DNA from 4 places in the Allobosea sp. 05T422_2 genome. Region 4 is predicted to be linked to each of the others. Evidence: riboswitches for the same ligand, from Rfam matches in the RefSeq annotation. Region 4 holds a riboswitch; each other region holds the start of a gene.
The links. Region 4 has a riboswitch for cobalamin ahead of metE (5-methyltetrahydropteroyltriglutamate--homocysteine S-methyltransferase). Riboswitches for the same ligand answer to the same signal wherever they lie in the genome.
Positions count from the first base shown of each region.

Region 1: linked by a shared signal. The riboswitch ahead of AC1DJT_RS21580 (TonB-dependent receptor plug domain-containing protein) and the one ahead of metE (5-methyltetrahydropteroyltriglutamate--homocysteine S-methyltransferase) in region 4 are both predicted to bind cobalamin.
Region 2: linked by a shared signal. The riboswitch ahead of AC1DJT_RS17665 (ABC transporter substrate-binding protein) and the one ahead of metE (5-methyltetrahydropteroyltriglutamate--homocysteine S-methyltransferase) in region 4 are both predicted to bind cobalamin.
Region 3: linked by a shared signal. The riboswitch ahead of AC1DJT_RS00805 (CbtB domain-containing protein) and the one ahead of metE (5-methyltetrahydropteroyltriglutamate--homocysteine S-methyltransferase) in region 4 are both predicted to bind cobalamin.

Region 1 covers NZ_JBFTLD010000135.1:6,692-16,194, forward strand. Annotated here, with positions in the region: gene ccoN (cytochrome-c oxidase, cbb3-type subunit I) at 1-407, shown strand, start outside; gene ccoO (cytochrome-c oxidase, cbb3-type subunit II) at 419-1,183, shown strand; gene AC1DJT_RS21550 (cbb3-type cytochrome c oxidase subunit 3) at 1,195-1,350, shown strand; gene ccoP (cytochrome-c oxidase, cbb3-type subunit III) at 1,354-2,241, shown strand; gene ccoG (cytochrome c oxidase accessory protein CcoG) at 2,243-3,679, shown strand; gene AC1DJT_RS21565 (FixH family protein) at 3,714-4,238, shown strand; gene AC1DJT_RS21570 (heavy metal translocating P-type ATPase) at 4,244-6,451, shown strand; gene ccoS (cbb3-type cytochrome oxidase assembly protein CcoS) at 6,448-6,624, shown strand; cobalamin riboswitch at 6,642-6,842, shown strand; gene AC1DJT_RS21580 (TonB-dependent receptor plug domain-containing protein) at 6,963-8,906, shown strand; gene AC1DJT_RS21585 (ABC transporter substrate-binding protein) at 8,927-9,503, shown strand, end outside.
Region 2 covers NZ_JBFTLD010000096.1:1,933-8,401, reverse strand. Annotated here, with positions in the region: gene AC1DJT_RS17680 (class I SAM-dependent methyltransferase) at 1-575, opposite strand, end outside; gene AC1DJT_RS17675 (ABC transporter ATP-binding protein) at 588-1,355, opposite strand; gene AC1DJT_RS17670 (FecCD family ABC transporter permease) at 1,352-2,377, opposite strand; gene AC1DJT_RS17665 (ABC transporter substrate-binding protein) at 2,386-3,414, opposite strand; cobalamin riboswitch at 3,691-3,900, opposite strand; gene AC1DJT_RS17660 (ribonucleotide-diphosphate reductase subunit beta) at 3,991-5,118, opposite strand; gene AC1DJT_RS17655 (ribonucleoside-diphosphate reductase subunit alpha) at 5,244-6,469, opposite strand, start outside.
Region 3 covers NZ_JBFTLD010000002.1:46,693-52,822, reverse strand. Annotated here, with positions in the region: gene cobD (threonine-phosphate decarboxylase CobD) at 1-907, opposite strand, end outside; gene cbiB (adenosylcobinamide-phosphate synthase CbiB) at 919-1,899, shown strand; gene cobO (cob(I)yrinic acid a,c-diamide adenosyltransferase) at 2,003-2,614, opposite strand; gene cobU (bifunctional adenosylcobinamide kinase/adenosylcobinamide-phosphate guanylyltransferase) at 2,628-3,152, opposite strand; cobalamin riboswitch at 3,293-3,475, shown strand; gene AC1DJT_RS00805 (CbtB domain-containing protein) at 3,463-3,693, shown strand; gene AC1DJT_RS00800 (CbtA family protein) at 3,706-4,446, shown strand; gene AC1DJT_RS00795 (DUF1636 family protein) at 4,496-4,885, shown strand; gene cobW (cobalamin biosynthesis protein CobW) at 4,890-5,939, shown strand; gene cobN (cobaltochelatase subunit CobN) at 5,943-6,130, shown strand, end outside.
Region 4 covers NZ_JBFTLD010000245.1:3,760-9,365, reverse strand. Annotated here, with positions in the region: gene AC1DJT_RS29030 (hypothetical protein) at 1-103, opposite strand, end outside; gene metE (5-methyltetrahydropteroyltriglutamate--homocysteine S-methyltransferase) at 335-2,683, opposite strand; cobalamin riboswitch at 2,793-3,017, opposite strand; gene AC1DJT_RS29020 (TonB-dependent hemoglobin/transferrin/lactoferrin family receptor) at 3,295-5,565, shown strand.

The sequences.
Region 1 (9,503 bases), on a different contig from region 4:
ACTCCGGCGCGCTTGGCTGGGTCGCCTATATTTCCTTCGGCGCGATCTACTGCCTCGTGCCGTGGCTCTGGAACCGGCGTGAGCTGTATTCGCTGAAGCTCGTCAACTGGCACTTCTGGATCTCGACGCTAGGGATCGTCTTCTACATCTCGGCGATGTGGGTCTCCGGGATCATGCAGGGCCTGATGTGGCGCGCCTACACCTCGCTCGGCTTCCTCGAATACTCCTTCATCGAAACCGTGGCTGCGATGAAGCCCTACTACGTCATCAGGGCGCTCGGTGGCGGGCTCTTCCTGACCGGGGCGCTGATCATGGCCTTCAATCTCTGGATGACGGTCAGGCACGGCACGGTCGACGCCCCGAGCGATGACCATGCACTGCAGCCGCAGCTCGTCCCCGCGCAGTAAGGAACGCTCAGATGTCGAGCATTGAAAACCCGGCTCCGCGCAAGTCGCTCTGGCTCAAGCACAAGATCTTCGAGACCAACTCGATCATCCTGGTGATCGGCGTGCTGCTGGTCATCTCGGTCGGCGGTCTCGTCGAGATCGCGCCGCTCTTCTACCTCCGCAACACGATCGAGAAGGTCGAAGGCATGCGGCCCTATACGCCGCTGGAGCTCGCCGGCCGCGACATCTATGTCCGCGAGGGCTGCTACAACTGCCATAGCCAGATGATCCGGCCGCTGCGCGACGAGATCGAGCGCTATGGACCCTACTCGCTGGCAGCCGAGAGCATGTACGACAAGCCCTTCCAGTGGGGCTCGAAGCGGACCGGTCCGGATCTCGCCCGCGTCGGCGGCAAGTATTCCGACGAATGGCATCTCGGCCACCTCAACCAGCCGCGCGCGCTGGTGCCGCAGTCGATCATGCCGGGCTACCCCTTCCTGGCGAAAACCGAGCTTCGTTTCGGTGACATCGCCGATCACCTGCGCGCCAATCGCGGCGGCGGCGTGCCCTATACCGACGAGATGATCGCGCAAGCCGCGAGCGACCTCGAGGCCCAGGCCACGCCCGACCACCCCAAGGCGGCCGAACTCGAAGCGCGCTACCCCAAGGTCCAGATTCGCGATTTCGACGGCGATCCCAAGCGGGTCACCGAAGCCGATGCGCTGATTGCCTACCTGCAGGTCCTCGGCACGCTCGTCGACTTCAAGCTCTACGACACCAAGGCCAACATCCGTTGAGCGAGGGCACCATGGATTCGACCTACCATTGGCTCGCGGGCTTCGCCCAATCCGCCGGCCTACTCTACTTCGTCGGCACCTTTCTGGCCATTTGCCTCTACGCGCTCTGGCCGAGCAACCGCGCGCGCTTCGACGAGGCCGCCCGCACTCCCCTGCGGGAGGACTGAGCCATGAACAAGCATCACGACCCTGCCTCGGAATTCGATGCCGCCACCGGCCAGTCGACCACCGGTCACGAGTGGGACGGCATCCGCGAGCTCAACACCCCGCTGCCACGCTGGTGGCTCGGCATCTTCTACGCCACGATCATCTGGTCGGTCGGCTACTGGGTCATCTACCCGGCCTGGCCGCTGCTGACCGACGCGACCAGGGGCGTCATCGGCTACGCCTCGCGACAGGAGATCGAGGACGATCTCGCGGTCATGCGCAAGGATCGCGCCGCGCTGGCCAGCGGCCTCGCCGACGCCTCGCTCGAGCAGATCAAGGCCGACCCCGCCCTGTTTCGCGTCGCCATGGCACAGGGCAAGGCCGCCTTCGGCGACAATTGCGCCGCCTGCCACGGCGTCGGCGGCAGCGGCGCCAAGGGCTATCCCAACCTGAATGACGACGAGTGGCTCTGGGGCGGCTCGCTTGCCGCGATCCAGACCACGCTGCAGCACGGCATCCGCGTCGCCGGCAACAACGACACCCGCGTCAGCCAGATGCCGGCCTTCGGGCGCGACGGCATGCTGAAGAGGGACGAGATCAGCGCGGTCGCCAACCATGTGCGCGAACTGGCCGGACTGTCGACTGCCCCCAAGGCTGACCTCGCACTCGGCCGCAAGCTCTTCGCCGATAATTGCGCGGCCTGCCATGGGCCTGCCGGCAAGGGCAATCAAGAGCTCGGCGCGCCGAACCTGACCGACGCCATCTCGCTCTACGGCATGGATCTCGCGTCCCTGACCGAGACCATCACCAACAGCCGCAACGGCGTCATGCCCGCCTGGGGCCAGCGTCTCGACCCGACCACGATCAAGGCGCTGACCGTCTATGTCCACTCGCTCGGCGGAGGCCAATGACATGGCACTCGCGGAAAGCGAAGACGCTCCGCTCTTCGCGCCGTCGAAGAAAGTTTACCCACAGAGCGTGTCGGGCCCGTTCCGGCGCGCCAAGTGGCTCATCCTCGTCCTCTGCCTCGGCATCTACTATCTCCTGCCCTTCCTGCGTTGGGACCGCGGCCCCAACCTGCCGAACCAGGCAGTGCTCGCCGACATCGCCAATAACCGCTTCTATTTCTTCTTCATCGAGATCTGGCCGCAGGAGGTCTACTACTTCACCGGCCTGCTGATCCTGGCCGCCTTCATGCTGTTCCTGATGAATGCCGTCGCTGGCCGGGTCTGGTGCGGCTATCTCTGCCCGCAGACCGTCTGGACCGACCTCTTCCTCGCCGTCGAGCGCGCCTTCGAGGGCGACCGGCGCGAGCGGATGAAGCGCGACGAGGGGCCCTGGACCGCCGACAAACTCGCCCGGAAAACCGGCAAGCACCTGGTCTGGCTCGTGATCGCCTGGTGGACCGGCGGCGCCTGGGTGCTCTATTTCGCGGATGCGCCAACCCTGGTGCGGGAACTCGCGACCTTCACGGCTCCGCTCTCGGCCTATGTCTGGATCGGCATCCTGACCTTCACCACCTATGCGCTCGCCGGGATCATGCGCGAGCAGGTCTGCACCTTCATGTGTCCCTGGCCGCGCATCCAGGCAGCGCTGACCGACGACGACGCCCTCAACGTCACCTATCGCTACGATCGCGGCGATCCGCGCGTCTCGGTCAAGCAGGCCACGCGCCTGCGTGCCGCCAACGAGCCGGCTGGCGATTGCATCGACTGCTACCAGTGCGTCGCGGTCTGCCCGACGGGTATCGACATCCGCGATGGCTCGCAGATGGACTGCATCCAGTGCGGCCTGTGCATCGATGCCTGCGATACGGTCATGCTCAAGATCAACCGCCCGGCCGGGTTGATCGCCTATGACACCGACGACAACGTCAAGCGGCGTATCGCTGGCCAGAAGCCGGTCTATCGCCTGATCCGCGCCCGCACCCTGATCTACACCGCGCTGATCGGGCTCGTCGGCGGAGCCATGATCTACCAGCTCGCAACCCGCAGCACGGCGGGAATCTCCGTGCTGCACGAGCGCACCCCGCTCTTCGTGACGCTCAGCGACGGCTCGATCCGCAACGCCTACACCATCCGCCTGCTGAACAAACGCCCGGATTCCCGTCCCTTCGCGCTCACCGTCTCCGGCCTGCCCGGTATCCGGGTCGAGACCGTCGGAACCCAGGCGACGGCCGATCTTCGCCCGATCATCACGGTCGACCCCGATTCCTCGCGCGAGATCCGCGCGCTGGTGACAGTGCCGGCCGGCATTCCTCTCGACAAATCCCAGACGATCACCTTCACCGCATCCGACCTGTTCGCCGGAGAGGTCGTGACCGCCGGGGATCATTTCATCGCTCCCTAGAGAACGCATCATGACCTGTTGCGGAGGCTTCATCATGCCGATCGATTTTCCAGCCCCACCGGCGCCAACTCGGCGCCGGCCCTTCGAGCTCAGCGGGCGTGCCGTGCTCTTCGGCATGATCGGCTTCTTCATCGTGGTCGCGGGCGTCAATGGCGTGATGATGGTCTCGGCCATCCGGACGATGCCCGGCGCCGATGTGAAGAGCGCCTACGAGACCAGCCAGCGCTTCAACGGCGAGATCGCGCGCATGCAGGCCCAGGCCGCACGCGGCTGGCTGGCCCAGAGCGAGGTCGTGCGTGCCGGCGCCGACGCGGTCGTTTCGCTCTTGCTGAAGGACAAGGCGGGCGCAGCTGTCACAGGGCTCGCAGTCGAGGCGAAGCTCCAGCACCCGGCGACGCGGCAGCAGGACCGCGAGGTGACGCTGACCGAAACTGCCCCGGGCCACTATTCCGCGACGGTGCCGGGGCTGCATGCCGGCGCCTGGACCCTGGTGGTCGAGGCAAAGCGCGATCGGGACCCGGCCTTCTCCTCCCGCAGCCGCATGATGCTGAAGGAGTGAGGCTCATGGCCGCGCAGCAGGATCTCTCCGTCTTCATCCGCCATCGCGAAAGCGGCGTCGCGGGCATGGAACTCGCGGTGGAGAACATCCGCTGCGCCGGCTGCATGCACGCGATCGAGAACGGCCTTGCCCATGAGACCGGTATCCTCAGCGCCCGGGTCAATCTCGCGCTGAAGCGCGTCACGGTGGAATGGACGGAAGGCGTACTGCGCCCAGAGGCCGTGATCGAGCGCCTCTCCCGGCTCGGCTTCAAGGCCTACCCTTTCCTGCCCGCCTCCGGCCGTGAGGACGACACAAGCGAGGAAAGGCGGCTGCTGCGCTATCTCGGCGTCGCCGGCTTCGCCTCGATGAACATCATGCTGCTCTCCGTCTCGGTCTGGTCGGGCAATAGCAGCGACATCAATCCGGTCACGCGCGACTTCTTTCACTGGCTCTCGGCGCTGATTGCCCTGCCAACCGCCGCCTATGCCGGCCGCCCCTTCTTCGAGAGTGCGCTCCGGGCTCTGCGCGCCCGCGCCGTCAACATGGACGTGCCGATCACGCTCGGCATCGTGCTCGCGCTCGGCATGTCGGTGGTGGTGACCTGGAATCACGCCGAGCATGCCTATTTCGACGGCGCGGTGATGCTGATCTTCTTCCTGCTGATCGGGCGCTATCTCGACCAGCTGATGCGCCGCCGCACGCGCGACCTCGCTGGCAATCTTGCCGCGTTGAAGGCCGAAACCGCGACCCGGCTGATGCCGAATGGCGAGGCGATGGTGACGCCGATCGCGGCCATCGTGCCCGGCGACCGCGTCCTGATCCAGCCGGGCGAGCGCGTCAGTGTCGATGGCATCATCGAGACCGGCTCCTCCGAAATCGACCAGAGCCTCGTCACCGGTGAAACCCTGCCGCATGCCGTCATGGCCGGCGCGCAGGTCTATGCCGGCACCGTGAACCTCTCCGGGGCCCTGACCGTCAAGGTCGAAGCCGCAGCCAGCGGCACCCTGCTCGACGAGATCGATGCCCTGATGGCGCGCGCGGTCGAAAGCCGCTCCCGCTATGTCAAGCTTTCCGATCGGGCGGCAAGGGTCTACGCCCCTCTCGTCCACGCCACGGCGCTCGCGACCCTGCTGGGCTGGATGGCCTTCGGCCTGCCCTGGCCCGAAGCACTGATCATCGCCATCACCGTCCTGATCATCACCTGCCCCTGCGCGCTGGGGCTGGCGATTCCGGCCGTGCAGGTCGTTGCTGCGTCTGCCCTGTTCAAGCGCAAGGTCATGCTGAAACAGGGCGATGCGCTGGAGCGCCTGGCCGAAGCCGATGTCGCTGTCTTCGACAAGACCGGCACCCTCACCCTGCCGGACCCCGATCTGGTCAATGGCGCTGAGATCGATACCGCAACCTTGCAGGCGGCGGGCAGGCTGGCAGCCGCGAGCCGCCACCCTCTCGCCCGCGCCATCGCCCGTGCCGCCGGCCATCCTGCTCCTGCGAGCGATGTCAGCGAAAATCACGGCGCAGGCCTGAGCGCGATTGTGGATGGGATCGAGACCCGTCTCGGCAGCGTCGCTTATTGCGAGGCCGGGGCGGAAGCCGCCATCGTCGCCGCGCGCCATCCCTCAGCCTCCCTGATCGCCTGGCGCCATGGCACTGAATGCGCCATCTTCGCGGTCGATCAGAAGATCCGGCCGGAGACGCGCGACTGTATCGCCGCGCTACGCGGTCTCGGCCTCGAGATCCGCATTCTCTCCGGCGACCGAAGCGAAGCTGTCGCGCCGGTCGCCTCGGCCCTCGGTATCACGGAGGCCGAAGCCGGCCTGCGTCCCGACGAGAAGCTCAAGGCGCTCGACCGGCTCAGCGCCAAGGGGCGCAAGGTGCTGATGATCGGCGACGGGCTCAACGACGCTCCGGCCCTTGCCAAGGCCCATGTTTCGATCTCGCCGATCAGCGCGACCGACCTGGCGCAGGCCTCGGCCGACATTGTCTTCATCGGCGACAGCTTGATGCCGGTCGCCGACAGCCTGCGCATCGCCCGCAGGGCGCGCAACCTCATGCTGGAAAACCTCTGGTTTGCGGTGCTGTACAATGCCGTCGCGGTGCCGATTGCCGTCGCGGGCTTCGCGACGCCGCTCGTCGCAGCCGTCGCGATGTCGGGATCGTCACTGGTGGTCACGCTCAACGCGCTGCGCGCGGGACGCGGCCTGTCGCGGCAGAATACGGGAGTGGCGTCATGAATATCCTGGTGATCCTGTTCCCCCTGGCGCTCGGTCTCGGACTGCTGGGGTTGGCGGCCTTCTTCTGGTGCATGCGCACCGGCCAGTTCAGCGATCTCGAGGGACCGAGCTGGCGCATTTTGAGGGATGACGACCTGCGTTCGCCTGGGGACACCCGCACCAACGATCATTGACGCAGCGGCCGTTCCGGCCTTACCTCGCCAGCGACGGTTCCCTTAGGGGATCAAAAGGGAATGCGGTGCGGATGGTTCGCCATTCAATGCCGTGGCTGCCCCCGCAACTGTAAGCGGCGAGCCTTTCGCCACACGCCACTGGGGCCCTCGGACCTGGGAAGGCGGCGACAAGGCACCGACCCGCGAGCCAGGAGACCTGCCGTCAGCCGTGGTCACACGCGAACACGTTCGGACGGGGTGTTTCGATCGCTTGTTGAACTGCACGCTGGCTAAGGGCAGCGGACGGGGCCTCGCGTTCGCGGTGACGTGCCACAGACGTCAACGCCCGAGGTTCCATCGTGATCCGTCCTCCCAAGGTTGCCCGGCGCAGCCGGCTGCTCATCACCCTGCCGCTCCTTGTCTCCGCCGGCTCCCTCCCCCCCAGCCAGGCCTCCGCCCAGTCAGCCACCGAATCGATTGCCCTCGACGAAATCGTCGTCAGCGCGACGACGCGACCCACGCCAGCGCGCGAGATCGCCAATTCCGTGACCGTCATCACCGCGGGCGATATCGAGCGCGAGCAGCGCCGGACCCTGCCGCAGGCGCTCGCCGCCGTTCCCGGCCTCAATATCGTGCAGACCGGCGGGCCGGGCGGGCTGACCTCGGTCWTCATCCGCGGCACCAACTCCAACCACGTCAAGGTATTGATCGACGGCATCGAGGCCAACGACCCGTCGACCCCGAACCGCTCCTTCGATTTCGGCTCGATGCTGACCGACGACATCGAGCGCATCGAAGTGCTGCGCGGACCGCAAAGCGGCCTCTACGGCGCCAACGCGCTGGGCGGCGTCATCTCGATCACCACCAAGCGTGGCGAGGGTCCGCCGAAGCTCACGGCCCGAGCCGAGGCCGGCTCATACGGCACCTTCAACCAGTCGGTCGGCCTCAGCGGCGGCGATGACCGCTTCAACTACGCCCTCAGCATCGCCCATTTCAAATCGGATTCGACCCCGGTGACGCCTCCCGGGCTCGTGCCGTCGGGGCGCCGCGTCAACCCGAATTCCTACGACAATTGGACCTATTCGGCCCGGTTCGGCGTCGCGCTGTCCGATACGCTGTCGCTGAACTGGGTCGGCCGCTACACTGACGGCTACCTGCTCTTCACCGGCGATTCCGGCTTTCCGAGCACGCCCAGCAGCTTCCGCAGCAGCCAGGACTACAAGCAGGCCTTCACCCGCGGAGAGGTCGTCTGGGATCCGCTTGGTGGGCGCTTCGTCAATCGCTTCGGCCTGTCCTACAGCAATCAGGACCGCACCGGCCGCACGCCGAATGCGATTGGTATCCTCGGCCTGCCGACGGAGAATCTCGGCGAGCGCACCAAGGTCGACTGGCGCGGCGACCTTGAGTTGATGAAGGGGCAGACCCTGGTGATGGGTCTGCAATACGAGCGCGAACGGCTGGAAACCCGCGCGCTCACGGCATCCAACGGCAATACGGGCGCCTTTGCCGAACTCCAGTCGAATTTCGGCGACCGGCTCTTCATGGTCTCGAACATCCGCTACGACGATGACGAGACCTTTGGCGGCCACACGACCTACCGCTTCGCGCCAGCCTATATCGTGCCGGAAATCGAAACCAAGCTGAAGGGGAGCTATGGCACGGGGTTCAAGGCCCCGACCCTGAGCGAGCGTTTCAGCGATTCTCGCCCGGCCTTCAACTTCTTCGGCAATCCCAACCTGAAGCCGGAAGAAAGCCGCGGCTGGGATCTTGGCTTCGAGCAGCCTCTCCTCGATGACAAGGTCCGGTTCGGCGCCACCTATTTCCACAACGACATCGAGAACCTGATCGTCACCAACGTGGCGCGGAACTCCTATGCCAATATCGGCAAGGCCACGACCAAGGGGGTGGAGGCCTTTACCGCGCTCGAAATCTCGCCGCAGTTCAAGGTGCGGGCCGACTACACCTTCACCATCGCCAAGGACGACATCGCCCGGCAGGAACTGCTGCGCCGTCCCCGTCACAAGGCCAGCGTGACGGCGAGCTGGACCCCGGTTGACAAGCTCACCCTTTCGGCGACGCTGATCTATGTGGGTGAGCGCGTCGACGGAAACCGTGACTTCTCGATCTCGCGCATGCGGGCGCCGGGTGCGGCCATCGTCAATCTCGCCGCCGAGTACAAGGCGACGGACAGGCTCAGTGTCTTCGGCCGCATCGATAACCTGCTGGACAAGCGCTACGAGAACCCCGTCGGCTTCCTGGTGCCGGGTCTGAGCGCCTATGGCGGCCTGAAGGTAACGCTGTGAAGCCTTGGGCGGCCCGCGCGATGACTCGCGGCGCCGTTCTGGCGCTTYGCCTCTTGCTCGGTTTCGGCGGCCTGACGGCCGCCGAAACGCCGGCCAAGCCATCCCGCATCGTCTCGCTCAACATGTGCACGGACGAACTGGTGCTGCGGCTCGCCCAGCGCGAGCGCATCGCCTCGGTCACCTGGCTCTCGCAGGACCCGCGCAACGCCAACATGGCCGAGATTGCCAAGACCATCCCGGCCAATCACGGTCTGGTGGAGGAGGTGCTGAGCTACAAGCCCGATCTGATCATCGCTGGCGCCTACACGACGCGCAGCACGGTCGCGCTGCTGAAGAAGGCCGGTGTTCCCGTCCGCGAATTCGGGGTGCCGCGCAATCTCGCTGAAATGCGTGCCCAGATCGCCGAGATGGCGGCCCTGCTCGGCGAGCCAGAACGCGGCGCGGCCCTGATCGCAGCGATCGACCGGCGCCTCGACACGCTCGCCGCCAACCAAAGCACGGGCCATCCCAGGGCGCTGGTCCTGCGGCCGAACGGGTTCACGGTCGGGCGCGGCTCGCTGGTGGACGAGATCCTGACCCGCGCCGGCCTGACCAATC
Region 2 (6,469 bases), on a different contig from region 4:
CCGGAGAACCCAGCTTGCGCGAGCAGGTCCTGTGCTGCGGCTTCCGTCAAGCCATCATGCAGGGGTAGGCGTGCGGCAAGCTCCTCTGGATAGGTGGAACGATATTCAGGAGCCACCGACCACAACCCGTCGGACACGAGCACGAGACCGCCCGGCCGCAGAATGCGGTGGGCCTGCAGCAACCCTTCAATGGGGCGCTCGAGCGTCCAGAGGACATTGCGGAGCGTGACGATATCGGCCGACGCATCGGTAATCTCGGCCGCTTCGATCGTGGCGTCCTGAAACGCAATGCCGAGGCCGGCTTGCCGAGCCGCCGCACGGGCGACCGCCAGCATGTTCGCAGACCCGTCGCAGGCGCGGACGCGATGCCCCAGCGACGCGGCGAGGAGGGCGCAAGCGCCCGTCCCGGTCCCGAGATCGACAACGTCCTTGGGGCCATCCGCCTGGAAGGCGGCCTCAAGCACGGCCCGCCAGAGCTCGCTCTGGGCGACATGGGAGGCAGCACCATCAAATTTGGGGGCACGGGCGTTCCAGTAGTCGGTGACGCCGGCCCCAACGCTTCGCTGCATCGTCATGACTTTCCCGCCTCAAAAGGGTTCGATCAGATACTCGATATGCCTTCGGCCCGATGCGGCGCGGCGGATGGAGACCGCGACACCGAAGACATGCTGGATCAGCGCTTCGGTCATCACGGTTTCCGGCGTCCCGGCATCGACCAGCTTGCCCTCATGCAGCACGGCGATCTCGTCGCAGAAAAGCGATGCCAGGTTGAGATCATGCAAGGCCATGATGCAGGTGATACCCAGGCGCCTGATCAGGGTCAGGATCGAGAGCTGGTGCTGGATATCGAGATGGTTGGTCGGCTCGTCGAGGATAAGTTCACTCGGCATTTGCGCGAGTGCGCGCGCGATGTGGACGCGCTGGCGCTCTCCGCCCGATAGCGTATGCCAGAACTGGTCATGTCGATCGGCCATATCGACGCGTGCCAGCGCGGCCTCGACCGCGTCTTCGTCGGCCGCTGTCCAGGACGCGAGTGCGCCGCGATGCGGGGTCCGTCCGAGTCTGACGACGTCGCACACAGAGAGCTGGATTTCAGTCGTCGCCTGCTGCTCGACAAAGGCCAGGCGCCGGGCGAGGTCGTGCCGCGACAAGGTGCCGATCTCGCGGTCGTCCAGCGTCACCACGCCGCTTGCGACCTTGCGCAGGCGGCACAGCAGCCTCAACAGGCTCGACTTTCCCGAACCGTTGGGGCCGATGAGACCGAGGATCTTTCCCGGTTCGGCGTGCAGCGTCACGCCGTCCACGATCACGCGCCCTCCGGCGCTCCAACGGACGTCGCGCGCGGCCAGCGTCATGCCGGTCGCCTCGCGCGATAGAGTATGAAGGCGAAGGCCGGGGCGCCGAACAGCGCCGTCACGACGCCGATCGGCAGAATCTGCTGCGGCACCAGCGTCCGCGACAGGATGTCGGCAAGAATCATGAAGATTGCACCGATGATCAGGCATGCCGGGAGCAGCCGGGCATGGGCTGGGCCCGTCAGGAAGCGCGCGGCGTGGGGTATGACGAGACCGACGAACCCGATCGTGCCGACGATACTGACCATGGTCGCTGTCATGACGGCCGTCGTCACGAACAGCACGATGCGCACGCGGGTCACCGCCACGCCCAACGCGGCCGCGGCATCCGCGCCGAAGGCGAACGCATCGAGCGCCTTCGTATGAAAGATGCAGACAGCGAAGCCCGCGAAGGCCACTGGCGTAGCGAGCCAGACATCGGGCCAGCGCACCCCCCCGAAATTACCGAGAAGCCAGAACATCACGCCGCGGGCCTGTTCGGCACTGGCCAGCGTGGTGACGATCGTCGCGGTCGCCGCATTGAACAGCTGCGATCCGGCGACGCCTGCGAGGATCACGCGGTCGGTCGCGCCACCGGCCCCTGCGGCGAGCAAGGCAACGATGACGAGCGCAGCAATGGCGCCGAGGAAGGCACCGCCAGATATGCTGAGCGCAGCACCGCCGAAGCCCAGGATCATCACCGCGACCGCACCCGTCGAGGCTCCGGCCGAGATACCGAGGATATAGGGCTCTGCGAGCGGATTGCGCAGCAGCGCCTGCAGGATTGCCCCCGAAAGCGCGAGCGCTCCTCCGCAGAGGGCCGCCACCACAGCCCGGCTCAACCGGTAGTCGAAGATGACGCCCTGCTGGATCGCGCTCACGGGGTAGTCGAGATCGAACAACCCGTTGCCCAGGGCCCTGAAGACCGTGGCAAGCGGGATCGACATTTCGCCGATCGTCACGGCGAGCGCGATCGCGAGTATCAGCAGGACGAAGGCGAGGATCGCTACTGCGCCCCTCGCCAACCAGTTGGGCCGAACCACTCCATGGCTCACTTGGTGAGGCCGAAGCTCTTGATGCCGTTGGCCAGCGCCTCGATGCCGTCGATCGTATCAAGCCCGGCCCTGGTCGCGCCGACATCCATGATCACGATCCGCTGCTGCCGACTGGCGTCGAGCTTGCTCGCAACCGCGTCGGTCTTGAGGAAGTCGAGCTTGAGATTGATGTCATCTGCTGGGAAACGCCGGCGATCCATCTTGACCACGACGATGACGGCAGGGTTGGCGGAAGCGACGGTCTCCCAACCGACCAGCGGCCATTCCTCGTTGGTGGTGATGACGTTCCGGGCGCCGAGCTTCGACAGGATATAGGCAGGCACGCCATTCTTGCCGGCCAGGAAGGCGTCGCCCTTGATGTCCTTGCTGGAGAACCAGACCACGACGGGGACATCCTGCGGCTTGATACCGGCCACAGAAGCGACCGCCTTGTCCTCGCGGGCCTTCAATTCGGCGACCAGCGCCTCGGCGCGATCGGAGACGTCGAAGATCTGCCCGAACTCGCGAATATTGCGGTAGACGAGATCCATCGTGAACATCTGCGTGCGGACGCCGTCGCCCGGCCCGGAATTGTCCTTTCCGACGCAGTCGGTGGGCGAGACATAGGTCGGCACCTTCAGCTTCGCAAACTGGTCGCGCTTGCCGACGATGCCGTTGGGGCCGATATGCCATTCGAACATCGCAGTCACGAGGTCGGGTTCCTGGGCGACGACGGCCTCGAAACTCGGATCGTTGTCGGCAAGCCGCTTCACCTTGGCGTTGACCGCCTCATAGGGCTTCGCGACAGGGCTGAACCACACGGCTGTGCCCACGACCTTGTCGCCGAGCCCGAGCGCGTAGAGGATCTCGGTCTGCGTCTGTCCGACCGCCACGACGCGCTTTGGCGCCTGGTTGAACGTTATCGTCTCCCGGCAATTCTCMAGCGTCAGCGGATACTGCGTCGGCGCGGCCAAGGCCGCTCCGGACATCGACATGCCGATGGCTGCGACGAACGAAAGGCAAGAAAGGCGTGCGGCGCTGCGCATTGAAGTCTCCGATAGCGTCGAGCGACGGCATGCGTCGCGAGGCTCGAGGGCCTCGCACGGCCGATCCTGTAATGCAACAATATTACAATTTTGATAGACTGCTCGACGAGTCTGCGTCAAGCGCTCTGCCGCGGCTGCGACCGCGTGGTTCGGCATCATGGACATGGAATTCATCGCTCCCCGAGATGACGAGCCGGGAGCTTGAGCGGATCGGTTCGGGGGTGCGGGTCTACGACCTGCCGCCGACGCAAATCCCCCCGGACACCCCGCCCGAAAGACGCTTCTGCGATCAGGGCAGGTCTCCTGGCTCGCGGGTCAGCGCTGGCTTCGCCCGGCCTTCCCGGCGTGAGAGCGCCAGTGGACGTTGGGAGAAGAGCTCGCCGCTTACAGTTGCGGGGGCAGCCTCGGATTCGGCGCAGGGCGCCTCACCGAATTCCCTCTTAGCTTCGGGCCTGGACCCGAGGAACCTTGATCGCGGCCGACCATAGAGGGGCCCAAGGCGGCGTCAAGCCGCAGGCACCGACCACACCGCCTGCTGATGGAGCCCTGCAGCGAGACGGCTCCATCCTTCTCAGCTCACTCCCAGCTCAGAGCGCCGCCGTTCTGGTATTCGATGACGCGGGTCTCGAAGAAGTTCTTCTCCTTCTTCAGGTCCATCGCCTCGCTCATCCAGGGGAACGGGTTTTCCGTTTCCGCGAAGACCGGCGCGAGGCCGAGCTGCGCGCAACGGCGGTTGGCGATGAAATGCATGTACTGCTCGCAGAGCGCAGCATTCAGGCCGAGGAAGCCGCGCGGCATGGTGTCCCGGCCATAGGCGGCCTCGAGTTCGGCAGCGTCGCGGATCATGCCGCGCAGCTCGTCCTGGAAGGCCTTGGTCCAGAGATGCGGGTTTTCGATCTTGATCTGGTTGATCACGTCGATGCCAAAATTCAGGTGAATGCTCTCGTCGCGCAGGATGTACTGGTACTGCTCGGCGATGCCGACCATCTTGTTGCGTCGGCCGAGCGACAGGATCTGGGCGAAGCCGGTATAGAACCACATGCCCTCGAAGATCACGTAGAAGGCGACGAGGTCGCGCAGGAAGGCCTGATCGGCCTCGGGCGTGCCGGTCTCGAAATCGGGATCGTCGAGATGCTGGGTGTGCTTCAGGGCCCAGGCCGCTTTGTCGGTGATCGAAGGCACCTCGCGATACATGTTGAAGAGTTCGCCCTCGTCGAGGCCGAGACTCTCGACGATGTACTGGAAGGTGTGGGTGTGCACCGCCTCCTCGAAAGCCTGGCGCAGCAGGTACTGCCGGCATTCCGGATTGGTGAGATGACGGTAGATCGCGAGCACGATGTTGTTGGCGACGAGGCTTTCCGAGGCCGCGAAGAAGCCGAGATTGCGCTTGATCGTGCGGCGCTCGTCCTCGGTCAGCCCGTCCTTCGACTTCCACAGAGCGATATCGGCCTGCATCGAGACCTCTGTCGGCATCCAGTGATTGTTGCAGCCGGCGAGGTATTTCTCCCAGGCCCATTTGTACTTGAGCGGCAGGAGCTGGTTCACATCGGCGCGGCAGTTGATCATCCGCTTCTCGTCGACGCTGACGCGGCCGCCGGAGCGATCGATCTCGCCGAGGCCGGTGGCATCKGCAGAGGTTCCGCCGGGCGCGGCCGGATTGAGATCGAGGGCGGTGGCAGGCTTGCTGTCTGACCAGTCGAGCATGATGAATATCCAATCGGGTCTGAATGTCATGGCCGGGTCTGACCCGGCCGTCCGTATCGTTCGCTATCGGGCAGGGCCGGGCATCCATGCGCGCCGCGAAGGCGAGCGTGGATGCCGCCGCCGCCTCACTGGCAGGCTTCGCAGGTCGGATCGTCGATCGAGCAGGCGTTCGGCACGGCCATGCCATTGTCGAGCGGGATGTCGACGAGGATCGGCTTGGACGCGACGGGGACCGTTGCCGACACCGCGTTGAGCTTGCCGTCAGTGCCCTTCAGCGTCGACTTCTCGACATGGGTCGCCGAGAGCGCGCGCAGGTAATAGGTCGTCTTCAGGCCGAGCCGCCAGGCGAGGCGATAGGCCTCGTCGAGCTTCCTGCCGGAAGGCTGCGCCATGTAGAGATTGAGCGACTGGCCCTGGTCGATCCATTTCTGACGGCGTGCGGCGGCGCGGATCAGCCAGCTTGTCTCGATCTCGAAGGAGGTTGCGTAGAGCGCCTTGAGATCGTCGGGGACGCGGTCGATCTGACTGACCTTTCCGTCGTAGTATTTCAGGTCCGAGACCATGACCTCGTCCCAGAGATCGCGCGCCTTGAGATCGCGGACGAGGTCGGCATTCACGACCGTGAAGTCGCCCGACATGTTCGCCTTGACGTAGAGCTGGCTATAGGACGGCTCGATCGACTGCGAGACACCGACGATGTTGGAGATCGTTGCGGTAGGGGCGATCGCCATGCAGTTCGAGTTGCGCATGCCGGTGGTCTTCACCCGCTCGCGCAGGCTGTCCCAGTCCAGCGTCGTCGAACGATCGAGTTCGACATCGCCGTCGCGGGCCTCCGAGAGGATGTCGAGCGAGTCGATCGGCAGGATGCCCTTCGACCAGAGCGAGCCTTCGAAGCTCGGGTAGCGACCGCGCTCGGCGGCAAGATCGACCGAGGCCGAGATCGCAAACCAGCTGATCGCCTCCATCGAGGTGTCGGCGAAGGCTACGGCACCCTCGGACGCCGCGGGCAGGCGCAAGGTCTGCAGCGCATCCTGGAAGCCCATGATGCCGAGGCCGACCGGGCGGTGGCGCAGGTTCGAGCGGCGTGCCTCGGGGATCGTGTAGAAATTGATGTCGATGACGTTGTCGAGCATCCGCATCGCGGTCGCGACCGTCTTGCCGAGCCTGGCCCGGTCGAGCCCGCCCGCCGTCACATGGGCCGCGAGGTTGATCGAGCCCAGATTGCAGACGGCGACCTCGTCGGCCGAGGTGTTCAGCGTGATCTCGGTGCACAGGTTCGAGGAATGCACCACGCCGGCATGCTGCTGCGGCGAGCGCAGGTTGCAGGCATCCTTGAAGGTCATCCAGGGAT
Region 3 (6,130 bases), on a different contig from region 4:
GGCGGACATAGATGCCGTCGCGGCCGAGATGGGCGAAGAGTGCCGGTGCGTCCGGCGTCGCCAACAGCCTGAACAGGGAGGTGCCGCCAACGATCACGCCTCGCGACGCCAGCAAGGCATCGAGGCGGGCGGCATCGCTGGCCCGGGCACCGGCGGCCGCCGCGAGCCAGTCCGTGTCACTGAGCGCCTGCGCCCCGATATGAAGCGCCGGCCCCGCGACGGCCCAGGGACCGAGCGCGGCACGCAAGGCCTCCGTCAGGCGCGCCTCGCCGATCGCGAAACCCAGACGCAAGCCGGCAAGCCCGTAAGTCTTGCCAAAGGAGCGCAGGATCAGCGTCGCCGGTGGCAGCTCGGGGATCAGGCTCGCCTCGGGCATGAAATCGATGAAGGCCTCGTCGATGACGAGCAACCCGCCTCGTCCGGCCAGGTCACGCGCAACCGCCGTGAGTTGCGCGCGCTCAATCACCCGCCCATCGGGATTGTTCGGGTTGACCAGCACGACCACGCCCGCATCGCCCGCCTCCGCGGGCGTTGCGCTCTCCCGCACGTCCATCCCCGCCTTGCGCCAGGCCACCGCATGTTCGGCATAGGTCGGGCCGATCACGACGACTGGCCCGGTGTTCGCAAGACACGGCAGCAGTTCGATCAGGATCTGAGTGCCGGGCGCCGCGACGATGCCGGCCGTCTCGGGCACCCGGTACGTCTCGCGTGCCGCAGCGAGCAATGCCGCCTCGTCCCGCACTCCCGGCAGGCGCTGCCAGAGGCTTAACGGCAGCGCAGGAACCGGATAGGGGATGGGATTGATCCCGGTCGAAAGATCGATCCATGGCTCGGGCGCCTCCGGGAACAGCGCCTTCGCCTGTGCCAGATCGCCGCCATGCCAGACCTTGCCTGCCGCCTCAGCCATTCCCGCCCCGCATGAGCCTGTCCGATTCCCTACCGCTCCTCGCCGCCGCCCTGATCATCGAGGCGGGATTCGGCTACCCCCAGGGCTTGTATGCGCTGATCGGCCATCCCGTCACCTGGATCGGTGCGCTGATCTCCCGGCTCGACCGGATGCTCAATCGCGAGCGCGCCTCCTTCATCGTGCGCAAGGCGGCCGGCGGCCTCGCCCTCGCGCTGCTGCTTGCCGCCACATTCGCCATCTCATGGGGGCTGACCCTGCTCTGCCGCGGCCTCGGCCCGCTGGGCTGGCTGCCCCTCGCGCTCGTCGCCTCCAGCCTCATCGCACAGCGCAGCCTGCACGAGCATGTCGCACGGGTCGCCGAAGGACTGGAGCGGGACGGGCTCAAAGGCGGACGCATCGCCGTTTCGATGATTGTCGGCCGCAACCCCGAAACCCTCGACGAAGCCGGAGTTTCCCGCGCCGCAATCGAAAGCCTTGCCGAGAATTTCTCGGACGGGATCGTCGCTCCGGCTTTCTGGCTCGGCGTCGGCGGCCTGCCGGGCGGCGCGCTCTACAAGGCGATCAATACCGCCGATTCGATGATCGGCCACAAGACACCGCGCCACCTCGCCTTCGGCTGGGCGGCGGCGCGTCTCGACGACCTCGTCAACCTTCCCGCCTCTCGCCTCACCGCGCTGCTGCTGACCGCAGCCGCCGCACTCGACAAAACGTCAGACCCCGCCAATGCGTGGCGAGCTGTCCGACGCGATGCCCGCCATCATCGTTCGCCCAATGCCGGTTGGCCGGAAGCCGCGATGGCAGGTGCGCTCGGCCTCCGGCTGGCGGGCCCGCGCGTCTATGGCGATGTCAGGGTCGACGACGGGTGGATGGGGGACGGCCGGGCCGAAGCGGAAGCGGCGGATATCCGGCGGGCGCTCGCTCTCTATCGGAGGGCGTGTCTGCTGCTGTGGGGGCTCGCCGTTGCGGGGGCCGTCACCGCGCTCGCCCTCTAGTTCATCGGACCGGGCATCGCATCGGGAACGACGATCTCACCTTCTGTGTTTGCTTCGACTTTCCCGAAAGCTGCGATCCACGTTTCGGGTCGATGCCCTGGCCTCAGAACTCGATCCCGGCCTGTGCCTTCACGCCCGCCGCGAAGTGATGCTTGACCACCGTCATCTCGGTGACGAGGTCTGCGACGGCGATCAACTCGGGCTTGGCATTGCGGCCGGTGACGACGATGTGCAGATCAGGGCGCCGGCTCGCCAATGTCTCGACCACCTCCGCCAGCGGCAGATAGTCGTAGCGCAGCGCGATATTGAGTTCGTCGAGCACGAGCAGGCGTATCTCCGGATCGTCCATCAACGCCTTGGCCTTGGCGAAGGCGCGCCCGGCGGCAGCGATGTCGCGGGCCTTGTCCTGCGTTTCCCAGGTGAAGCCTTCGCCCATCGTGTGCCAGACGATGCGATCGCCGAAGGCGTCGAGCGCCTTGCGTTCACCTGTCGCCCAGGCGCCCTTGATGAACTGCACCACCCCGACGCGCCAGTCATGGCCGAGAGCCCGCAGGATCAATCCGAAGGCGGCGGTCGACTTGCCCTTGCCTGGCCCCGTATTGACGATCAGGAGTCCCTTTTCGATCGTCTTGGCGGCGACCTCGGCATCCTGCACCGCCTTGCGCTTTTCCATCTTGGCCTTGTGGCGGGCGGCCTCGTCAGCATCGATCGTCATCGGAACCTCCTGCTCATTTCACCTGCATCGGCAGACCGGCGACCATGAAGATCACCCGGTCGGCCCGCGCCGCAAGCATCTGGTGCAACCGCCCCGCCTCGTCGCGGAACCGTCGGGCGAGCGCATTCTCGGGCACGATACCGAGCCCGACCTCGTTGGAAACCAGGACCACCGGGCCACGTGCCGAAACGCAGGCCTCGACCAGTTCCCGGCTTGCAGCCGCCACATCCTGCTCTGCCAGTATCACGTTGGTCAGCCAGAGCGTCAGGCAGTCCACCAGGGCAGGTTGCCCCGCGGGAACCGCGCGGATCGCCTGCGCCAGGGCCAGCGGCGCATCGATGGTCATCCAATCCTGCGACCGGCGGGCGCGGTGCTCGGCAATCCGGGCGCGCATCTCATCGTCATAGGCCTGCGCCGTGGCGAGATAGATCCAGGGCGCCGGCACCATCTCGATCAGGGCCTCGGCATGGCGGCTCTTGCCGGAGCGGGCGCCGCCCAGAACGAGGGTAAGAGGGGAAAGGATCGCTGCCACTGCCAAAATCTCAACCCAGGGAAGATCAGCCTAAGGAACGGACCTGGCGAGCGAAGCGAAACAAGCCGGGACAGGCCATCAGAGATCACATCGCTTCACTGCGCTCGCAATCACGATCGCTGCATTGCACAGCACCGTGCAGATGGCTAATGATCATCCCCGACGGTGCCTCTGCAAGGAGGTGAAAAGGGAACGCGGTGCGATACCGCGGCTGCCCCCGCAACTGTAAGCGGCGAGTTTCGCGCCATCGGCCACTGGGATTGTCCCGGGAAGGCGGCGAGAGATCCGGACCCGCGAGCCAGGAGACCTGCCGTCGATGAGTGATGCAATCCAGCGGGCTGCCGGCGGGGTGGCCAAGGAGACCGAGATGACGACGAATACGGCTTCGATCACCACCCAGGCCAGCGCATCCGAGCGCGTCAAGGCTGTCGCAGCTGCCCTGGCACTCGGCGCAGCCCTGATCTTCACCGTCGGCTTCGCCCATTCGACCAGCGTTCACAACGCAGCCCACGACACGCGCCACACCCTCGCCTTTCCCTGCCACTGAGGGAAAGGCAACATGGTCAATCGTGTTCTCACGGTCAGTCTTCTGGCCGGGCTTCTTGCTGGGCTCCTGGTCGCAGCACTCCAGCATGTCACCACCACGCCGCTGATCCTCAAGGCGGAAACCTTTGAGACGGCGTTGCGCGCAGCCGAGCTTCAGCACGCCAGCTTCACCGGCGATGCCAGGATCGTCCTTGCCCATGGCGGCGCCGACGCAGCCGACCACGCCGAGTGGAAGCCACAGGACGGCTTGCAGCGCACGGCCTTCACCACCATCGTCACCATTGCGACCGCGATCGGCTTTGCCGCCCTGCTGCTCGGCGGCATGATCGCAGCGGGCGATGCCATCACTGAACGGACCGCACTGATCTGGGCGGCTTGCGGCTTCCTGGCCTTCGGCCTCGTGCCGGCGACCGGGCTCGCACCGGAATTGCCCGGCAGCGCGTCAGCCGAACTGCTCCACCGCCAGACCTGGTGGATCGCCACCGCGCTCGTCACCGCCGGCGGCCTCTGGGTCTTCCTGCGGACGGAGGCGAGCTGGCTGCGGGCACTTGCCGTGCTTGCCATGCTCGTCCCGCATCTGATCGGCGCACCACATCCCGCCGCCCCGGAGAGCAAGGTCCCGGCCGAAATCGCAGCGCATTTCGCCGCGCTCTCGCTCGCGCTCCAGGCTGCCCTCTGGCTCGCTACCGGCTTTGCCGTCGGCGTGCTCTGGCCCTGGGCGACGCGCCGTGCCGCAGCCCCGGCCAAGGCCTGACGCTGAGCGCGATCCCCCGGGATCGCGCCGGAAGCAAAGGAACCGGCCTATGCCCGAAGGCGATGTCACCATTTTCGTCTGCGTCGCCTGCCGGCGCGCGCGGGCGGACCTGCCGGAGGGTTACGACCAGCCCGGACTGGGTTTTGCCGAGGCGCTGCGCGAACGCATCGCGCGCGACGGCGGGACGCTTCCGGTCGAACCCGTYGACTGCCTCGCGGTCTGCAATCGCCCCTGCACCGTCGCCTTGGCGGCCGACGGCAAATGGACCTATCTGATCGGCGATCTCGACGCAGACACCCATATCGCCGAAATCGTTGACGCAGCTGCAAGCTTTGCAGCCAGCGCAAACGGTATCGTTCCCTGGAAAGAAAGACCCGCTTCGTTCCGCAAGGGCGTGGTCGCGCGCGTACCGCCTCTCCCGGCGCGCCAACAAGGATGAGATCATGAACGCTCCCCAAGCCCGCTCGCTGGGCAAGATCCCCTGCACGATCATCACCGGCTTCCTCGGGGCCGGAAAGACCACACTGGTGCGGCACCTGCTGGAGAATGCAGGGGGCAAGCGCATCGCCGTGCTGGTCAATGAGTTCGGCGATCTCGGCTTCGACGGTTCCTTCATCGACGGCTGCGGCATTTCCGGCTGCACCGCGGAGGACATCGTCGAGCTGCCGAATGGCTGCATCTGCTGCACCGTCGCCGACGACTTCGTGCCAGCGCTGGAAAAGCTGCTCGACCGGCCGAACCCGCCGGAACACATCCTGATCGAGACCTCGGGGCTTGCCCTGCCGAAGCCGCTGGTCAACGCGTTCAATTGGCCGGCCATTCGGTCACGTGTCACGGTCGATGGTGTCATCGCCGTGGTCGATGGTCCGGCCGTGGCGGATGGCCAGTTCGCGGATGATCCCGCCGCTCTCGCTGCGCAGGCGGCGCAGGATGCCGCGGTCGGGCACGACAACCCGCTCGAAGAAGTGTTCGAGGACCAGATCCTCTGCGCCGACCTGATCCTGCTCAACAAGAGCGACCTCGTCGATGCGGCCGGCCGCGAACGCGTCAAGGCCGAGATCGCCGCGCATCTGCCGAAGGCGATCAAGATCGTCGAGACGGCCCATGGCAAGGTCGAGCCCGCCCTGATTATTGGCCTCAACGCGGCTGCCGAGGCCGATCTCGCTGGACGCCCCTCTCACCATGAGAGCGCCGAGGACCACGACCACGACGATTTCGAAAGCCTCGATTTCGCTCTCGCCGCGGCGACATCGCCCGAGGAGCTGGCGGCCCGCGTTGCCAGGGCCGCGGAGGCCGAGGGCGTGCTGCGCCTGAAGGGTTTTTCGGCGATTCCCGGTAAGCCGATGCGGCTCGTCGTCCAGGGTGTCGGGCGTCGGGTCAGCCATCATTACGACCGCGCCTGGGCGGCCGGCGAAGCCAAGGATGGTCGCCTCGTGGTGATTGGCCTGAAGGGCTTTGATCGCAAGTCCGTGGAGGCCGCCCTCGCGGGCTGAGCCATGCACCTCCTCCCCTCAAGCGAGATCAGGCTTGACGACGGCGAAGACGCCGTCGATCTCGCCCTGCCGCCAGGGGATGTGCTGGTGCTCTCCTTCGCCGACAGCGACCTTTCGGCGCTGACGGCCGCGGCCGGCGCAAGCGAGCTCGCCGTCAGGCTCGCCTCGCTGCGCCGGCTGAAACACCCGCT
Region 4 (5,606 bases):
CACCCGACGCGAGCCCTGTCAGAACCACCTGGAGCACGAGCAGATAGGCCACGGCGACCGCGACCCAACGGCTCGATTCTGCTCTCTGGCGCCACGCGGACAAGGGCTGCCCTCCTGACGTTTGGATAGCACCGCTGTTGGCCGCGTCAATTGCCAAGGCGCAAACGAGCGTCGGGCACCTCACGCAAGACAGTACGGCATGGAGCTGCATGCGCAGTCCCCTCGGTCCCCCCGTGCAGAGATCCCCGACCCGCCAAGAAGCTTCGAGAGGCGATGCCGGCTTGACGGCGACGTCGCGGCGGTGTCCTGCGCCGCCGCGACGAGCCTCAGGCGCTCAGCGAGCGGCTGCCCGGACGTGCCGCGCGGCTTCAACCATATTGACGAGAGCAGGCCTGACCTCCTCCCATTTGCGGGTCTTCAGGCCGCAATCGGGGTTGATCCAGAGCTGTTCGTCTGCGAGCTGGAGGCGAGCGAGCTTCATCAGGCTCGTCATCTCGCCCACCTCGGGCACCCGCGGCGAGTGGATGTCATAGACGCCGGGACCGATCTCGTTGGGGTAGCGATAGGTCTTGAAGGCGTCGAGCAATTCCATCTTCGACCGCGAGGTCTCGATCGAGATCACATCGGCGTCCATCGCGGCGATCGCGTCGATGATGTCGTTGAACTCCGAGTAGCACATATGGGTGTGCACCTGGGTTGCGTCGGTGACGCGCGAGGCACAGAGCCTGAAGCTGCCCACCGCCCAGTCCAGATAGCCCTTCCACTCGCTCTTGCGCAGCGGCAGCCCCTCGCGCAGCGCCGCCTCGTCGATTTGGATCATCGCGGCACCGGCCTTCTCCAAATCGATGACCTCGTCGCGGATCGCCAGCGCGATCTGGCGGCAGGAGGCACTGCGCGGGATGTCGTCGCGGACGAAAGACCAGTTCAGGATCGTCACGGGCCCGGTCAGCATGCCCTTCATCGGCCTCACCGTCAGCGACTGCGAATAGGTCCACCAGCCGACCGTCATCGGCTGCGGCCGCGAGACGTCGCCGAACAGGATCGGCGGCCGCACACAGCGCGAGCCGTAGCTCTGGACCCAGCCATGTTTGGTGAAGGCGAAGCCGGCGAGCTGCTCGCCAAAATACTGCACCATGTCGTTGCGCTCGAACTCGCCATGGACGAGCACGTCGAGGCCAATCTCCTCCTGCCAGCGCACCGTGCGCTCCGTCTCCTCACGCAGGAATTGCTCATAGTCGGCATCGCTKATCAGGCCCTTGGCATGAGCCGAGCGGGCCTTGCGGACCTCGGCGGTCTGCGGAAAGGAGCCGATCGTTGTCGTCGGGAAGGCTGGCAGGTTGAAGCGTTCGCGCTGCAATTTCGCTCGGGCTGCGAAGGGGCTCTTGCGGTCCGTCATGCTGGGCGTCACCGCCGCGACACGCGCAGCCACTGCGGCATCGTGGACTTTCGGCGAAGCCTTTCGGGCCGCCGCTGCGGCCGCCGAAGCGTCCAGGGCATCCCTGACGCTGTCGCGGCCACCCGCGAGGGCTTTGCCCAGCACCGAGAGTTCGCCCATCTTCTGTACGGAGAAGGCGAGCCAGCTCTTCAGGTCGGAGTCGAGATCGGTTTCGAGATCGAGATCTATCGGCGTGTGCAGCAGCGAGCAGGAGGGCGCGATCTGGACATGGTCGGTGCCGCGCCTGGCGACCACCGGCTCGAGCCGGCCGAGCAGCGCCGGCAGGTTGGCCCGCCAGATGTTGCGGCCATCGATCATGCCGAGCGACAGCACGAGCCCGCGCGGTGCCTTGGCCAGCACCTCCTCGAGCTGAGCGGGAGCGCGCACGAGGTCGAGATGAAGGCCTGCGACAGGCAGCGTGACCGCCGTGTCGAGATTGTCGCCGAGACCACCGAAATAGGTCGTCAGCATGACCTTCAGCTGCGGCAAGGCATGGGCGATGGTGGCATAGGTCCGGCGCAGGGCGTCGCGGGCGGCCTCGTCGAGATCGAGCACCAGACAAGGCTCGTCGATCTGGACCCATTCGGCACCATTGGCGGAAAGGCGGCGCAGCACATCGATATAGACCGGCAGCAACTCGCCGAGCAGCGAGAGCGGATCGAGGCTGGCGTCCTTGCTCTTGCCGAGTTTCAGATAGGTGACCGGCCCAAGCAGAACGGGGCGGGTGTCGTAGCCGAGTGACTTGGCCTCACGATACTCGTCGACCGCCTTGAGCGAGGACAGTGCGAAGCGCTGTCCGGTCGCGAATTCGGGCACCATGTAGTGGTAGTTGGTGTCGAACCACTTGGTCATTTCCTGCGCCGGGGCGCCGTGGGAATGCTCGTGGTCGTGGTGGGCATGGCCGCAGGAGGTGTGCGGCTCGGTMTCGCTTTGCGCACCTCGCGCCATGGCGAAATAGGTCGCCAGCCCGACCGGACCACCCTTCCAGCCATAGATCTCGGGAATCGCGCCGACCATCACGCTGATGTCCAGCACCTGATCGTAGAACGAAAAGTCGTTCGACGGGATGACGGTGACGCCGCGTGCCTTCTGGCGGGCCCAGTTGGCGGCGCGCAATGCGGCGGCGGTGTCGAGCAGGTCCCTTTCGGTCGACTTGCCCGACCAATAGCTTTCGAGAGCGAGTTTGAGTTCGCGGCGCGGACCAATGCGCGGCGTCCCAAGGGTCGCGACAGGAAGTGAAGATGACATAGGCTTACCCCAGAAGTTGGGAGCAAAGGCCAAAGCGGACGCGTCCAGGATTCCGCCGGCGAAGAGCCTGCGCAATCGCAAAGCGCTCCACCGGGACACCCCGCCCGAGGACGTTCAGTTCGTCGAGGCAGGTCTCCTGGCTCACGGGTCATCGCTGCTGTCCGGCCTTCCCGAGACCTTGCCGGCCTCAGTGACACATCTTGGACAGCGGCTCACCGCTTACAGTTGCGGGGGCAGCGCCGGCCTTGCCCAGGTCAATAGCGACCTCGACGCACCGGCTTCCCTCTTAGCTCCGGGCAAACAGACCCAGAGAACCACGACACCCCAACCTAGGTCCAAATGCTCGCCGCAGTCAATGGGAATATAAAGACATCTTTATGTCTCCATGTCGCTATCTGCGCCGACTGACGCTGCCCCCGACGGCGGGGTGTACCCTGGTCGCGCGCAGGCGATGCGGGGCAAGCAGTTCCCCGCGCAATTGCTAAAGTAGAATAATTAGAATCTATATCTATTATAGATTGCATGTACTTCACTACAAAAGTACATCAGAAAACACTGTGTCAAATTTACAATTGCGAATCCTAGTACCAGCGGACTACATCCACCCGCAAATGGACTGGGGTCTTCCAATGAAGAACAAATCAAAACTATATTTTTCAGCCACTTTCCTTTTTACAATCCTTCAAAGCACGATTTGTTACTCTCAAGCGATCGCAGATGGCGGCAGTGCGTCACCGGCGTTCACGCTCGACCAGATTACGGTCACGGCGACACGCGGTGAAAAGCAGGTTCTCGATGTTCCCGGCGTCGTGAACGTTATCTCACGGCAGGAACTCGACGAGCGCATGACGCGCGACRTGCAGGACCTCGTCCGCTACCAGCCGGGCGTCAGCGTCAACCGCCTCACCAGCGGCACCGACCCGTTCGGCAACCTCGATGGCTTCACGATCCGGGGGGTCGGCGGCAACCGCGTCCAGATGCAGGTCGATGGATCGCGTGTGATCGAGCGCATCACTGATGGCAATCGCAACTTTGTCGAGATGCCCTTCCTGAAGAGCGTCGAGATCGTGCGTGGCCCGGGCTCCGTGCTCTGGGGCGCCGATGCTCTGGGCGGCATCGTCGCCTATCGTACGCTCGATCCCCAGGACCTGCTGAAAGGCAAGGACAAGCCGTATGCCGTACGTCTCGATGCCGGGTATGACAGTTTCGACCGCTCCTTCACCAAGACCGGCATTGCGGCCTTCAGGCTCACCCCTGCCCTCGAGGCCATTGTCGGCCTGAGCCAGAAGACGGCGGAGGAGGCCAAACTCAGCCGTGCCCGGGCCGATGGCGGCCGCTGGGGCTGCCCCGTGCCGAGCCTGCGCTATCTCGGCTGCGACACGCTGAACCCGCTCGACAGCACGGTTTGGAACGCCTTCGGCAAGATCGTCTTCTCGCCGACGACAGACCATACGTTCAAGCTGACCGGAGAGTATTTCGACAACAGCTCAAAGGTAAATCAGCTCTGGGACTACAATGTCTTGGCGTCTGGTCTCCGCAACGGACCCTATATCCGAGATGAAGTGAAGTCACGCCAGCGCATCGCCTTCGAGCATCAATGGGATGTCGGCACGAGCTTCCTCGACTCGATCCGCTGGCAGGCATCGTTCTCGCCACAGAAGCGTGAGGTCACCAATAATCGCTACCAGACGCAGACCAACAACCAGCAGCGTTTCACCCGCGGCTTCCTCGACTATTCCGAACAATTCTCCCAGCTCGACATCCAGGCCAAGTCGAGCTTCGCGCTCGGCTCGAGCTTCCACAGGCTGACCTACGGGTTCCAGGGCGACGTCACCAAGACCGATTATGAGCGTCGCGACGACGTCCGGAACATGTCGACCGGCGTCACCACCACGACGATTGCAGGCGGCTTCAACTTCGCCAACGCGACGACGACGCGCTACGATTTCTATCTGCAGGACGAAATCGAATTGCTAAACGGTCGCTGGACGATCACGCCGGGCGTCCGTTACGCCAATTACAAGATCGACCCGAGCATTGGGCCAGGCTACGTCATCGTGCCGGGCAAGGCTCCGCGCGAGATCGACTCGCATAAGCTGATCCCGCAGGTCGGCACGATCTTCAAGCTCGACGAGACCTATTCACTCTATGCCCGCTACGCCCAGGGCTTCAAGATGCCGACCGCGCAGCAGCTCTATACGTCGCTGCCGATGGGCACCCAGAACCTGATCCCGAACCCGGATCTCAAGCCCGAGAGCGTCACGTCCTACGAAGCCGGCATCCGCGGCCGCTTCGACAATGGCTGGTTCTCGGTCGGCGTCTTCCATGCCGATTACAAGGACTTCATTCAGAACTTCGCGCCGATCCTCGGTTCGACCGATCTGACCTATCGCAACCTCTCGAGCGTCAAGATTTCCGGTATCGAGGCATCGGCCGAGTGGAAATTCCACGAGCGCTGGCTCGCCAATGTCGCGTTGAGCTACCAATACGGCACGCAAAAAGCCGATGCTGGCGCATTGACCACGCCGTATAACTCGATCACCCCGTTTACTGCTGTCGCCGGACTGAAATACCTGATGCCCGAATATGGGCTGGAGGCCGAGGTCATCGGAACCTTCGGGGCGGGCGTCACCCGCGCCAGCGCGCCGACCATCTTCAAGCCGGCGGGCTACACCGTGTTCGATGCCTTCCTGAACTGGAAGCCGACCTCGTACATCACCGTCCGCGGCGGCGTGCAGAACATCTTCGACCGCCGCTATTTCTCGAACGTCTATAATTTCGACAAGGTTCAGGCTTCGGCCGCAGTCGCCGCGACCAACCCGCTCGAACTGCAGACCACGGCTGGCCGTACCTTCAAGCTCGCAGCCTCGGTTGAGTTCTGAGACGCAGCGGACCTAGCGCCACCCGATTGACGGGCCGCGGC